2 regions of the Microbulbifer pacificus genome follow, and region 2 is predicted to be linked to the other one. Evidence: predicted binding sites of a transcription regulator. Region 2 holds the regulator's gene; the other holds the start of a gene.
The links. Region 2 encodes LexA, which represses DNA repair genes until DNA is damaged. Its sites were predicted from a motif close to ACTGTNTNTANANACAGT; they were not measured.

Region 1: the regulator LexA is predicted to act here: its motif matches at 4,015-4,032, upstream of ruvC (crossover junction endodeoxyribonuclease RuvC).

The regions. Positions count from the first base shown of each region.
Region 1 covers NZ_CP137555.1:1,185,515-1,190,951, reverse strand. Annotated here, with positions in the region: gene R5R33_RS05425 (proline--tRNA ligase) at 1-71, opposite strand, end outside; gene R5R33_RS05420 (HU family DNA-binding protein) at 190-657, opposite strand; gene R5R33_RS05415 (FmdB family zinc ribbon protein) at 963-1,244, shown strand; gene aspS (aspartate--tRNA ligase) at 1,277-3,055, shown strand; gene R5R33_RS05405 (YebC/PmpR family DNA-binding transcriptional regulator) at 3,151-3,894, shown strand; gene ruvC (crossover junction endodeoxyribonuclease RuvC) at 4,045-4,575, shown strand; gene ruvA (Holliday junction branch migration protein RuvA) at 4,627-5,238, shown strand; gene ruvB (Holliday junction branch migration DNA helicase RuvB) at 5,284-5,437, shown strand, end outside.
Region 2 covers NZ_CP137555.1:4,088,254-4,093,690, reverse strand. Annotated here, with positions in the region: gene nagZ (beta-N-acetylhexosaminidase) at 1-16, opposite strand, end outside; gene R5R33_RS17315 (TetR/AcrR family transcriptional regulator) at 124-762, opposite strand; gene R5R33_RS17310 (DUF6763 family protein) at 1,023-1,355, shown strand; gene R5R33_RS17305 (LOG family protein) at 1,497-2,138, opposite strand; gene lexA (transcriptional repressor LexA) at 2,330-2,938, shown strand; gene R5R33_RS17295 (hypothetical protein) at 3,056-3,310, opposite strand; gene R5R33_RS17290 (DUF6586 family protein) at 3,411-3,938, opposite strand; gene topA (type I DNA topoisomerase) at 3,947-5,437, opposite strand, start outside.

The DNA.
Region 1 (5,437 bases), 1.3 Mb from region 2:
TGGTGGCTGATGACCACTGCGTCATTGGGGGTTTCTTTCTGGGTGGCGATCAGATAGCGGGAGGCGCGCATAGGGCTTTCTTTACTGTCGGTGAATTTGGGAAATTTAGAGGGCGACCATTTTACGCCGCGGGCATACAAACAGAAAACCCCGCAAAAGCGGGGTTTTCGTGGCGGAAAGCGGCGAGAATCAAGACTCGGCCATTTCCTTCAGCTTCTTCAGCGGACGGATTTTTACCTGAATGCTCGCAGGCTTGGCCTTGAACATGGTCTCTTCGCCAGTGAAGGGGTTGATGCCCTTTCGCGCTTTCTTGGCCGCCTTCTTCACGGTGGTGATTTTCAGCAGACCCGGCAGGGCGAATTCGCCCACCGCTTTCTTGGATACGTGGCTCTCGATCACATTGGTCAGCTCGTCCAGAACCGCCTGAACCTGCTTGCGGGACAGCTCGGTGGTCTCGGCAATGTGGTTCAGAATTTGGGTTTTGGTGAACTTTTCTTTGGCTGCAGCCATCTTCTTGGCCGGAGCGGCCTTGGTTGCTGGTTTCTTAGCTACTGCCTTCTTGGCTGGAGCCTTTTTAGCTGCAGTCTTGGCTACAGTTTTGGCTGCAGCTTTCTTGGCGGGGGCTTTCTTAGCTGCGGCGGTCTTGCGTGCGGCCATCGTTAGCTTCCTTCTATATCAGTGTTTTTCCAGTGAAAGTGGTTCGGGAGCTCCGGAAATCGGTCGGATTCTCCAGTACGACAGGGGGTTCCCAAGTACTGAACTGAGTATATCCAGTTTTTATCCGCGCGCATCGGGGAAAATTGGAAAAAAAGTGCATTTTTATAGGGTTTTGGCCGGAATTTAGCCTTTCGGTGCGGGTAGAGCTGGCTTTGTGGCCGCGCGATGCAGGTAACTTCTTCCCTTCGGGGGGCTCATGTATAATCTGCGCCCCTTTGAATGCCGTGAGATTTCGGGTAGAAACCATGCCTATCTACGAATACCAGTGCAAGGCCTGTGGCCATCAGTTGGAAGCCCTGCAGCGTATGAGCGATGCGCCGCTGACAGACTGCCCTGCCTGCAATCAGGCGGAACTGAGCAAGAAAATTTCCGCGGCCGGATTCCGGCTCAAAGGCGGTGGCTGGTACGAGACCGATTTCAAGACCGGCAGCAAGAAGAACCTGGCGGGGGACGCCGCCAAACCGAACAAGGACAAGCCGGCAGCCAGTGCGGGCACATCCACCTCCGGCACTGCCAAAGCAAGCTGATTCAACACTACTGACTAAGGGAATAAGACTCCATGCGCACCGATTATTGTGGCGCCCTGCGATCCGCCGATATTGACCGCGAAGTAACCCTGTGTGGCTGGGTAGACCGCCGCCGCGATCACGGTGGGGTGATCTTCATCGACCTGCGCGACCGCGATGGTATCGCTCAGGTGGTGTTTGATCCGGATACCGCCGAACACTTCAAAATGGCGGACCGCGTGCGCAGCGAGTACGTTCTCAAGGTTACCGGCCGTGTGCGCGCGCGCGCGCCGGAAGCGGTCAACCCGAATATGGTGACCGGTGAGATCGAGGTGTACGGTCTGCAGCTGGAAATCCTCAACTCTGCGGAAACCCCGCCTTTCCAGCTGGACGAGCACACCGCTGTCGGCGAGGACGTGCGCCTGAAATACCGCTACCTGGACCTGCGCCGCAATGAAATGCAGCGCAACCTGCGGTTCCGCTCCAAGATCACCAATGCCATCCGCAATTACCTGGATGGCGAGGGTTTCCTGGATATCGAAACCCCGATCCTGACCCGCGCCACACCCGAAGGTGCCCGTGACTACCTGGTGCCGAGCCGTACCCACGCTGGCAAATTCTTCGCGCTGCCGCAGTCCCCGCAACTGTTCAAGCAGCTGCTGATGGTGTCCGGCTACGACCGCTACTACCAGATCGCCAAGTGCTTCCGCGACGAAGACCTGCGTGCAGACCGCCAGCCGGAATTCACCCAGATCGATATCGAGACAAGTTTCCTCGATGAAAACGCCATCATGTCCATCACCGAGGGCATGATCCGCAAGCTGTTCAAAGAGCTGAAAGGTGTGGAGCTGGGCGAGTTCCCGCGCATGCCGTTCAGCGAAGCGATCGCCAAGTTTGGCTCCGACAAGCCGGACCTGCGCATTCCGCTGGAGCTGGTGGACATCAAGGACCTGATGACCGAGGTCGACTTCAAGGTGTTCTCCGCCCCGGCGAACGACCCCAAGGGCCGTGTCACCGCGCTGAAAGTGCCGGGCGGCAACGACAAGTTGACCCGCAAGCAGATCGACGACTACACCAAGTTCGTCAGTATTTACGGTGCCAAGGGCCTCGCCTATATCAAGGTCAACGACAAGTCCGACCTGGAAAACGGCCTGCAATCGCCGATCGTCAAATTCCTGCCCAACGAGGTGCGCGCAGCCATCCTCGACCGCCTGCATGCGGAGAACGGCGACCTGATCTTCTTCGGCGCCGACAAGGGCAAAATCGTGACCGAGGCGCTCGGCGCCCTGCGCTGCAAATTGGGCGAAGACCTGAACCTGTACGTCGCCGAGTGGGCGCCGCTGTGGGTGGTGGACTTCCCCATGTTCGAAGAGAACGACGATGGCAGCATTACCGCGTTGCACCACCCGTTCACCTCGCCGTCCTGTCCTGCGGACGAGCTGGAGAAGAACCCGCTGGAAGCGCTGTCCCGCGCCTACGATATGGTACTGAACGGCACCGAGCTGGGTGGTGGTTCTATCCGTATCCACAACCAGGAGATGCAGCAGATCGTATTCCGTGCACTGGGCATCAGTGCGGAAGAGCAGCGTGAGAAGTTCGGCTTCCTGCTGGATGCGCTGAAATACGGTGCGCCGCCCCACGGTGGTCTGGCCTTCGGTCTCGATCGCCTGGTGATGCTGATGACCAACAGCGATTCCATCCGCGACGTCATCGCTTTCCCGAAAACCCAGAGCGCGGCCTGTGTGATGACCGATGCACCGGGCGCAGTAGATGCCAAACAACTGCGCGAGCTGAGCATTCGCCTGCGCAGCAAAGAGGAGCAGGTGGGTTAAGCCCACCCGGCTTCTGGTCCAGGCTTCCGGCCGCCACCGGAAGCCTTTTTCATTTTTAAGCTATGGATTTCGGAGCCAAATCGGGGGAGTTGACGATGGCGGGACACAGTAAATGGGCCAATATCAAGCACCGCAAGGCCGCACAGGATGCCAAGCGGGGCAAGATTTTCACCAAGATCATTCGCGAGCTGACCGTCGCCGCCAAGGCCGGCGGAAACCCGGATGACAACCCCACCCTGCGTGCCACCATCGACAAGGCCCTGGGCGCGAACATGAAGCGCGACACCATCGACAAGGCGATTGCCCGCGGTGCCGGCGCCAATGACGGCGACAACTACGAATCCGTGACCTACGAAGGTTACGGCGTTGGCGGTGTCGCGGTGCTGGTGGAGTGCCTCACCGACAACCGCAACCGCACCGTCAGCGAGGTGCGCCACGCGTTCACCAAGCGCGGCGGCAACCTGGGAACCGATGGCTCCGTGGCCTATCTCTTTTCCCGCAAGGGCCAGATGTTCTACGAGTCCGGCGTGGATGAGGATGCACTGATGGAAGCCGCGCTGGAGGCCGGTGCCGAGGATATCGTTACCAGCGACGACGGCAGTATCGAAGTGACCACCGAGTTTACCGATTACATGTCGGTAAAAGAGGCGCTTTCCGCAGCGGGATTTGCCCCAGGCGGCGCGGAGATCGCAATGATCCCGTCTACCACCGTAGCCCTCGACAAGGAGGGCGCAGAGAAGGTGATGGCACTGGTGGACATGCTGGAAGATCTGGACGATGTGCAGAACGTCTATACCAATGCAGATATCCCGGAAGAGGTAATGGCGGAGCTGGACTGAGTCCTCGGCTTCGTCTTTCGTTAAAAGTGCCCCGCATGTCGGGGCATTTTTGTATCTCGACATCGAGACTCCCCATTCGCCTTGACGCCCCGCGATCACCTTGGGACACTTCCCGCCAGAATTGTATAAATGTACAGGGGGCTGGCAGCCGTGACCCGAATCCTGGGGATAGATCCCGGCTCGCGCAAGACCGGCTACGGCCTGATCGATGTGGAGCGCTCGAACGCACGCTATGTGGCCAGTGGTGTAATCCGCATACCGGATGCCCCGCTGCCGGAGCGCCTCAAGCTCATTTTCGATGCGGTCAGTCAGATCGCCCAGCAGTATCAACCGCAGCAGATGGCCATCGAAAACGTATTCATGTCCAAGAGTGCTGGCTCGGCTCTGAAGCTGGGGCAGGCGCGAGGGGCGGCCATCGTCGCCGCCACCAATGCGGATCTGCCAGTGTCGGAGTACGAGGCACGCAAGGTGAAGCAGGCTGTGGTGGGCAACGGTGCGGCGGACAAGCTGCAGGTGCAGCACATGGTGAAAACCCTGCTGAAACTGCCGGCGTCACCACAGGAAGACGCCGCGGATGCGCTTGCAGTGGCGCTTTGCCACATGCACACCATGCAGACGCTGATTCAGGCCTCCACAGGCTCGCGCGCCAGATTCCGGCGCGGGCGGTTGAGTGTTACCTGACTGGTCTGAAAGACGCCTATCCCGGAACCTTGAATAAAATCTGGAACAACAATGATCGGAAGACTCACCGGTAAACTGGCTGCGGTTCAGCCACCGCAACTTTTGCTAGACGTCCAGGGCGTTGGCTACGAAGTGCTCGCCCCCATGACCACCATCTTTGAACTGCCTCAGTTGGGCGGCAATGTACAGCTGCACACCCACCTGGCGGTATCGGAAACCTCCCAGCAGCTATTCGGTTTTATCCGCGAATCCGATCGCCAGCTGTTTCGTATCCTGATCAAGGTCAACGGTGTCGGTCCGAAAATGGCGCTGGCGATTCTCTCCGGTCTCGACGGCGCCGCGCTGGCACGCTGCGTGGCCGACGACAATGTCGGTGCGCTGGTGAAAGTGCCCGGTGTGGGTAAAAAGACAGCCGAACGCCTGATCATCGAACTGCGCGGCAAGCTCACCCCGCAGGCCGGCGACCTTGGGGACATCCCGCTGTTGGCGGTGAATGCCGAACCCAAAATGGACCACGCTGGCGAAGCCGAAAGTGCTCTGGTCGCCCTGGGCTACAAACCCACCGACGCCAGCAAAATGGTCGCCCGTGCGGCCAAGGATCAGCCCGACGCCGACAGTGCCACCCTGATCCGACACGCCCTTAAGAGCATGGCTCCGGCCTGATTATCTGAGCCTGAATTTTTGAGCCTGAATTTTTGAGAATGCCCCGTGATTGAAGCCGATCGACTCATCGCCCCTGAACCCATCGGCCCCTCCGGCCAGGAAGAGCAGTACGACCGCGCCGTGCGCCCCAAATCCCTGTCCGATTACGTCGGCCAGCCGGTGGTGCGCGAGCAGATGGAAATTTTTATCCAGGCGGCAA
Region 2 (5,437 bases):
CAATCTGCACAGACATGGTATGTCAGCTCCTGTTACCTATCTGGAATTTTCCGCGGCTATTTCACCATTCTCTCGGCCACGATTCCCGCAACCGCAGCACACAGTGTGGGCAACCTGACGCGATCAGGCCGCCCCCACGTCGGGTGCGGTCAGCATAGCCACGGCCGCTGGCGCAAGTCTCGCCAGGGTCTCATCGAGACTGCTCACGGCGCCAAAATCTTCCCTCAGGATAGCTTCGATCGCATCGAAGCTGGAGAGGGAAAATATGGTGGCACCCAGCATAAAGTAAAGGCGCCAATAGAATGTGACCGGGTCCACCTGTGGCAGTGCACCGGATAATTGCCCGGCAAAGCGGCGGTAGCTGGCACCATAGCGCGATACGATAAAGCGCCGCAGATGCCCCTGAGACTGGGTGTAGGCGAGCCCCAACAGGCGCATAAAGCGTTTGGGGTCACGCCCCTCCCTGGCGAGCCCTGCCAGTGCCACCCGATACAGGCTCTGCAGCAGATCCTCTACCTGCAGTTGCGCCTGCGACTCACGACGGTTCAGTTCCCGGTCCAGACTTTCCGTAAAAGGCGTAAGAAAGCGTTCAAATACCGCCTGAATCAGTTCCTTTTTCGAACCAAAGTGATAATTCACCGCAGCCAGATTCACTCCGGCGGTACTGGTAATTGTGCGCAAAGAGGTCTCGGTAAAGCCCCGTTCGGCAAACAACACCTCGGCTGCATCGAGAATCCGGTTGACGGTATCCAGCTGACTCATCCCAATTCAAACCATCAATTAAAACGTTTGTTTAAGAGTTGAGACTAGCACATCGTCATCCAATCGAACATTTCCCAGATAGTCGCCCGCGCTGGTGCGTCGGTGGCCCTCACATCCCCAAACCGCCACCCAGGTCACACGCTGTCCACTATTTAACAAATATCGGACTCCCCGGTTACCAGCCTCACTCCACGCACGCTAGATTGGAAATACAGGCCAGTGATTGGCTCCTAGCATTGATAAACAACAGGAGGCATGCCATGGCGAGAATCGCACCGGAAATCGGCAGCTGGTTCGAAAATTTCGACAGTGGAGACCTGTTTGAAGTGGTCGCCGTGGACCAGCCATCCCGCACCATCGAGATCCAGTATCTCGACGGTACGCTGGATGAGATAGATTTTCACAGCTGGCCGCAGTTACCGATTATTGGCGCCGCAGCTCCAGAAGACGCTAACGCCGGTTATGGCACTTGGGCGAAAGAAATGCAGGACGATGAGGATGCCGGGTTTACCAGCCCGATTTTTTCGCCCGCGCAAACCGCGATAGACCGCCTTGAAGGCGAAGCGTTTCCCGGCACCGACGAAAGCAAGTAAGTAGGATTTACTTCAGCCCAAGGGGAATTTGCGCAATAGCCAAACGCCCGCCCGGTGATGGTCATCGATAGCGTAGTGCTGCAGCCATGAAAATGGCGCTGAGTATTGAGGCGCAAGAACATTGGCGAAACACGCTCTTGTTCAATCCTCGCGATGGCGAATGTAGTCGATGATGATCTCCGCCGCCTCATCCACGGTATCTACCAGTTTGAATAAATCCAGATCAGCGGCGTCGATACAAGCGCGCTCAAGCACAGTATTCACCAGCCAGTCCAATAATCCAGACCAGTAGCGCTTGCCGACGAGCACAATGGGAAAGCGCCTAACTTTTTGCGTCTGCACCAGAGTCAGGGCTTCAAACAGTTCATCCATGGTGCCGAAGCCTCCGGGCATGGCGATAAAGCCTACCGCGTGCTTCATGAACATGAATTTACGCACGAAGAAATAACGGAAATTCAGCCGGATATCCAGATACGGATTGGGCGTCTGCTCGAATGGCAGCTCAATATTCAGGCCGATGGAGGCGCCGGCATGGGTGAAGGCACCGCGATTACATGCCTCCATAATGCCCGGACCACCACCGGTAATGACAGGGATGCCCTCGCTGGCCAGTAGCTCGCCGAGGCGCATCCCTTGCTGGTACTCGACCGCGTCTTCCGGGAACCTGGCACTGCCGAATACGGTCACGGCACCTTTAAGGGTAATCAGCCGCTCAATACCATCAACGAGTTCCGACTGAATACGCAGTACACGCCACGCTTCCGGCATCTTTGCATCCAGCATATGCCTGCTCCCTTTCGCTTCCTTCTTATTGTGACAGCGAACCCGGCAGACCTGGTTTGAACCAGATTTTAGATTTCGCCGGTCACCTCAAGTCTAGCAGTACTGACGCAACAGCCCCCTGGATTGCGCGGCAGGAAAATCTGTATATAATCCCAGCAACTGTATATAAATACAGACAAAAGGAAGCGCCCATGACAAACCTTACCGCTCGTCAGGCCCAGGTACTGGAACTGATCAAATCTTATCTGGATGAAACAGGCTATCCGCCCACCAGAGCCGAAATTGCCCAGGAACTGGGTTTCCGCTCACCCAATGCGGCGGAAGAGCATTTGAAAGCACTTGCGCGCAAGGGCGCAATTGAAATGGTGGCCGGTGCTTCCCGTGGCATTCGTATTCCCGGCCACCAGAGTGGTCTGCCCATCGTCGGCCGCGTCGCTGCCGGCAACCCGATTCTGGCGGAAGAAAATATCGAGGAATATTGCGAAATTCCCGCGGAATTTTTCCATCCTCCGGCCGATTATCTACTGCGAGTGCACGGCATGAGCATGAAAAACGCGGGCATCTTCGACGGCGACCTGCTCGCGGTACAGCGCACCGACAATATCCGCAACGGCCAGATTGTGGTGGCCCGGATCGAAGATGAAGTTACCGTCAAGCGCTTCAAGCGTCGCGGCAACCAGGCCATGGTCCAGCTACTGCCAGAAAATGAGGACTTTGACGTTATTGAAGTGGATATGCGTGATAAGAATTTCGCCATTGAAGGTCTGGCAGTGGGCGTGATTCGCCAGAACCCCTATTGATGGGTAAAGTGAGCAGCGCTCGGCTGTGACACCAGCAAATAAAAACGGGGCTCACTGAGCCCCGTTTTTATTTGCTTTGGCTTTTCCTATCGAATTAGGTGCCGAACACTTCACCCGTCAGTGAATGGTGTGTTCGGTAGCCTCGAGCTCATCCTCTTCGAAGGGCTCTGGCTCCAAAGTACCGATCTCCTGCACCGCTTCGATACCCGCCTCCAGCATGGCGCGGGCAATGGCAATCTTGTGCTCGCGCAGAAACTCCAGGCTTTCATCCGAGAAATGGATACGCACCAGCGGGTCCCCCTTGTGACCGGCGCGTCGCAACGCCACATCACCATTGGACAACTCGATGATTTCGTAAGTCTCAGAGGACATTCACTTCTCCAGTTACAGCGTGATTTGACGGCAGTGTAACACAGGGAACAGTGAATCATCAGCGGCCAGACAAGGACAGGCGCGATGGCAGGCCACCGCTCTACCACTCCTGGCCCTGGGCGCGCTGGCGCACCACCAGCTCATTGAGCTGGCGATGCCAGTGCCGAAGACTCTCGCTGTCGAGGCTGGCAGAAAAACTGCTATCCAGCTGACGCAGGGGAATCAGGGTCCGCACGCCGCTGTTGGCGGCGCCAGACTCCTGGGCGCCGCCCGCAGGGCGCCACAGCCCTTGCCAGCAGCGGGCCATGGCATTGAACCAGCTGTCTGGATTTTCCTCGAGCCCGACCAGTTCAGCCACCTCGGCACTGAACTTGCCCCGCGCGGCTGCCATCTCCTGAAGCCGGAGTGCCGTGTCCGGCTCGCCAGCGGGCTTGAAACCCAACTGCAGCTGGTGACCCTGCTCTGCCAGAAATGCGCGATGCGCCCGCCACAGCTGCAGCAGCGTGCCTTCAAGCAGCGCTGCCTGGAGTAGCGGATTGCTTTCGGCTTCACGAACTTCCAGGGACTGCAGTAGCAGCTCGGATTTCCGCAGGGCGGAAACCACAATACCGGTATAGGGGTTGCTCACTGCGCTACCTATTTCGCCGGCGATTTTTTGGCAGGTGCCTTTTTGGCCGCCGCTTTTTTCGCGGTCGCTTTCTTGGCCGGGGCCTTTTTCGCTGCCGCCTTCTTGGGTGCCGCAGATTTGCTGCCGGAATCTTCTACCAGCCACTTGCCGCCAGTGTAGAAAGCCTTCCAGCCGGTGGCCTTGCCGTCCTCTTCGGACTGCACATACTGCTCCTGAGTCTTGCGACTGAATCGCACCACGGTATCCCGCCCTTCGCTGTCCTCCGTCGGCGCAGAGAACAGGAAGCTGTACTTGGAGTCAATCTCGTCCTTGTGCGGCAACAGCTCCTTCACCAGCGGTGCGCGGGTTTCGCGATTTTTCGGGAACTGACTGGCGGCAAGGAACAGTCCGGAAGCACCATCCCGCAGGATGTAGGTGTCGTCCACTTTTTCACAGGCAAGCTCCGGCATCGGTACCGGGTCCATTTTCGGTGGCGCCGCCTGGCCATTTTTCAGCAACTTGCGCGTATTTTTACAGGCGTCGTTGGTACAGCCGAAGTATTTGCCGAAGCGGCCGGACTTCAGCTGCATATCGCTGCCACACTTATCGCACTCGATCAGCGGGCCATCGTAGCCCTTGATCTTAAATGTGCCCTTCTCTACTTCGAAACCGTTGCAGTCCGGGTTATTACCGCAGATATGCAGTTTGCGCTGCTCATCCAGCAGGTAACTGTCCATTGCGGTGCCACACTTCGGGCAGCGGCGTTTTTCTCGCAGCTGGCGGGTTTCCGCCTCTTCGTCCTTGTCCGCGTCGATCGCCTCCTCCCCAGACACCAGGTTCATGGTGTTGGTGCAGCGCTCTTTGGGCGGCAGGGCATAGCCGGAACAGCCGAGAAACACGCCGGTGGAACCGGTGCGAATCTGCATGTGGCGACCACACTGGCTGCACTCGATATTCGTGTCGGTTGGCGCATTGCGGCGCATACCGGCATCGGCATCCTGGGCCTGTTCGAGACGCTTGCTGAAATCGGAGTAGAACTCATCCAGCAACGCTTTCCAGCCCTTTTTACCTTCTGCCACGGCGTCCAGAGATTCTTCCAGACTCGCGGTGAAGCCGTAGTCCATCAGATCGGTAAAGCTTTCGCTCAGACGGTCTGTGACAATGTCACCCATCTTTTCCGCGTAGAAACGGCGGTTTTCCAAGCGCACATAACCGCGATCCTGAATGGTGGAAATGATCGAGGCATAGGTGGACGGGCGGCCGATACCGCGCTTTTCCAGTTCTTTTACCAGTGCTGCTTCACTGAAACGTGCCGGCGGCTTGGTGAAATGCTGCTTCGGGTCCAGCTTTTTGAGATTGAGCTTTTCGCCAACCTTGATGTCTGGCAGCACCAGATCTTCATCTTTTTTGCTCTGCGGCGGTGCCACCTTGAGGAAACCGTCAAAACGGATCACACGGCCGCGGGTACGCAGCTCAAAGTCACCGGCGTTCACCACCACAGAGGTGGAAGTGAACTGCGC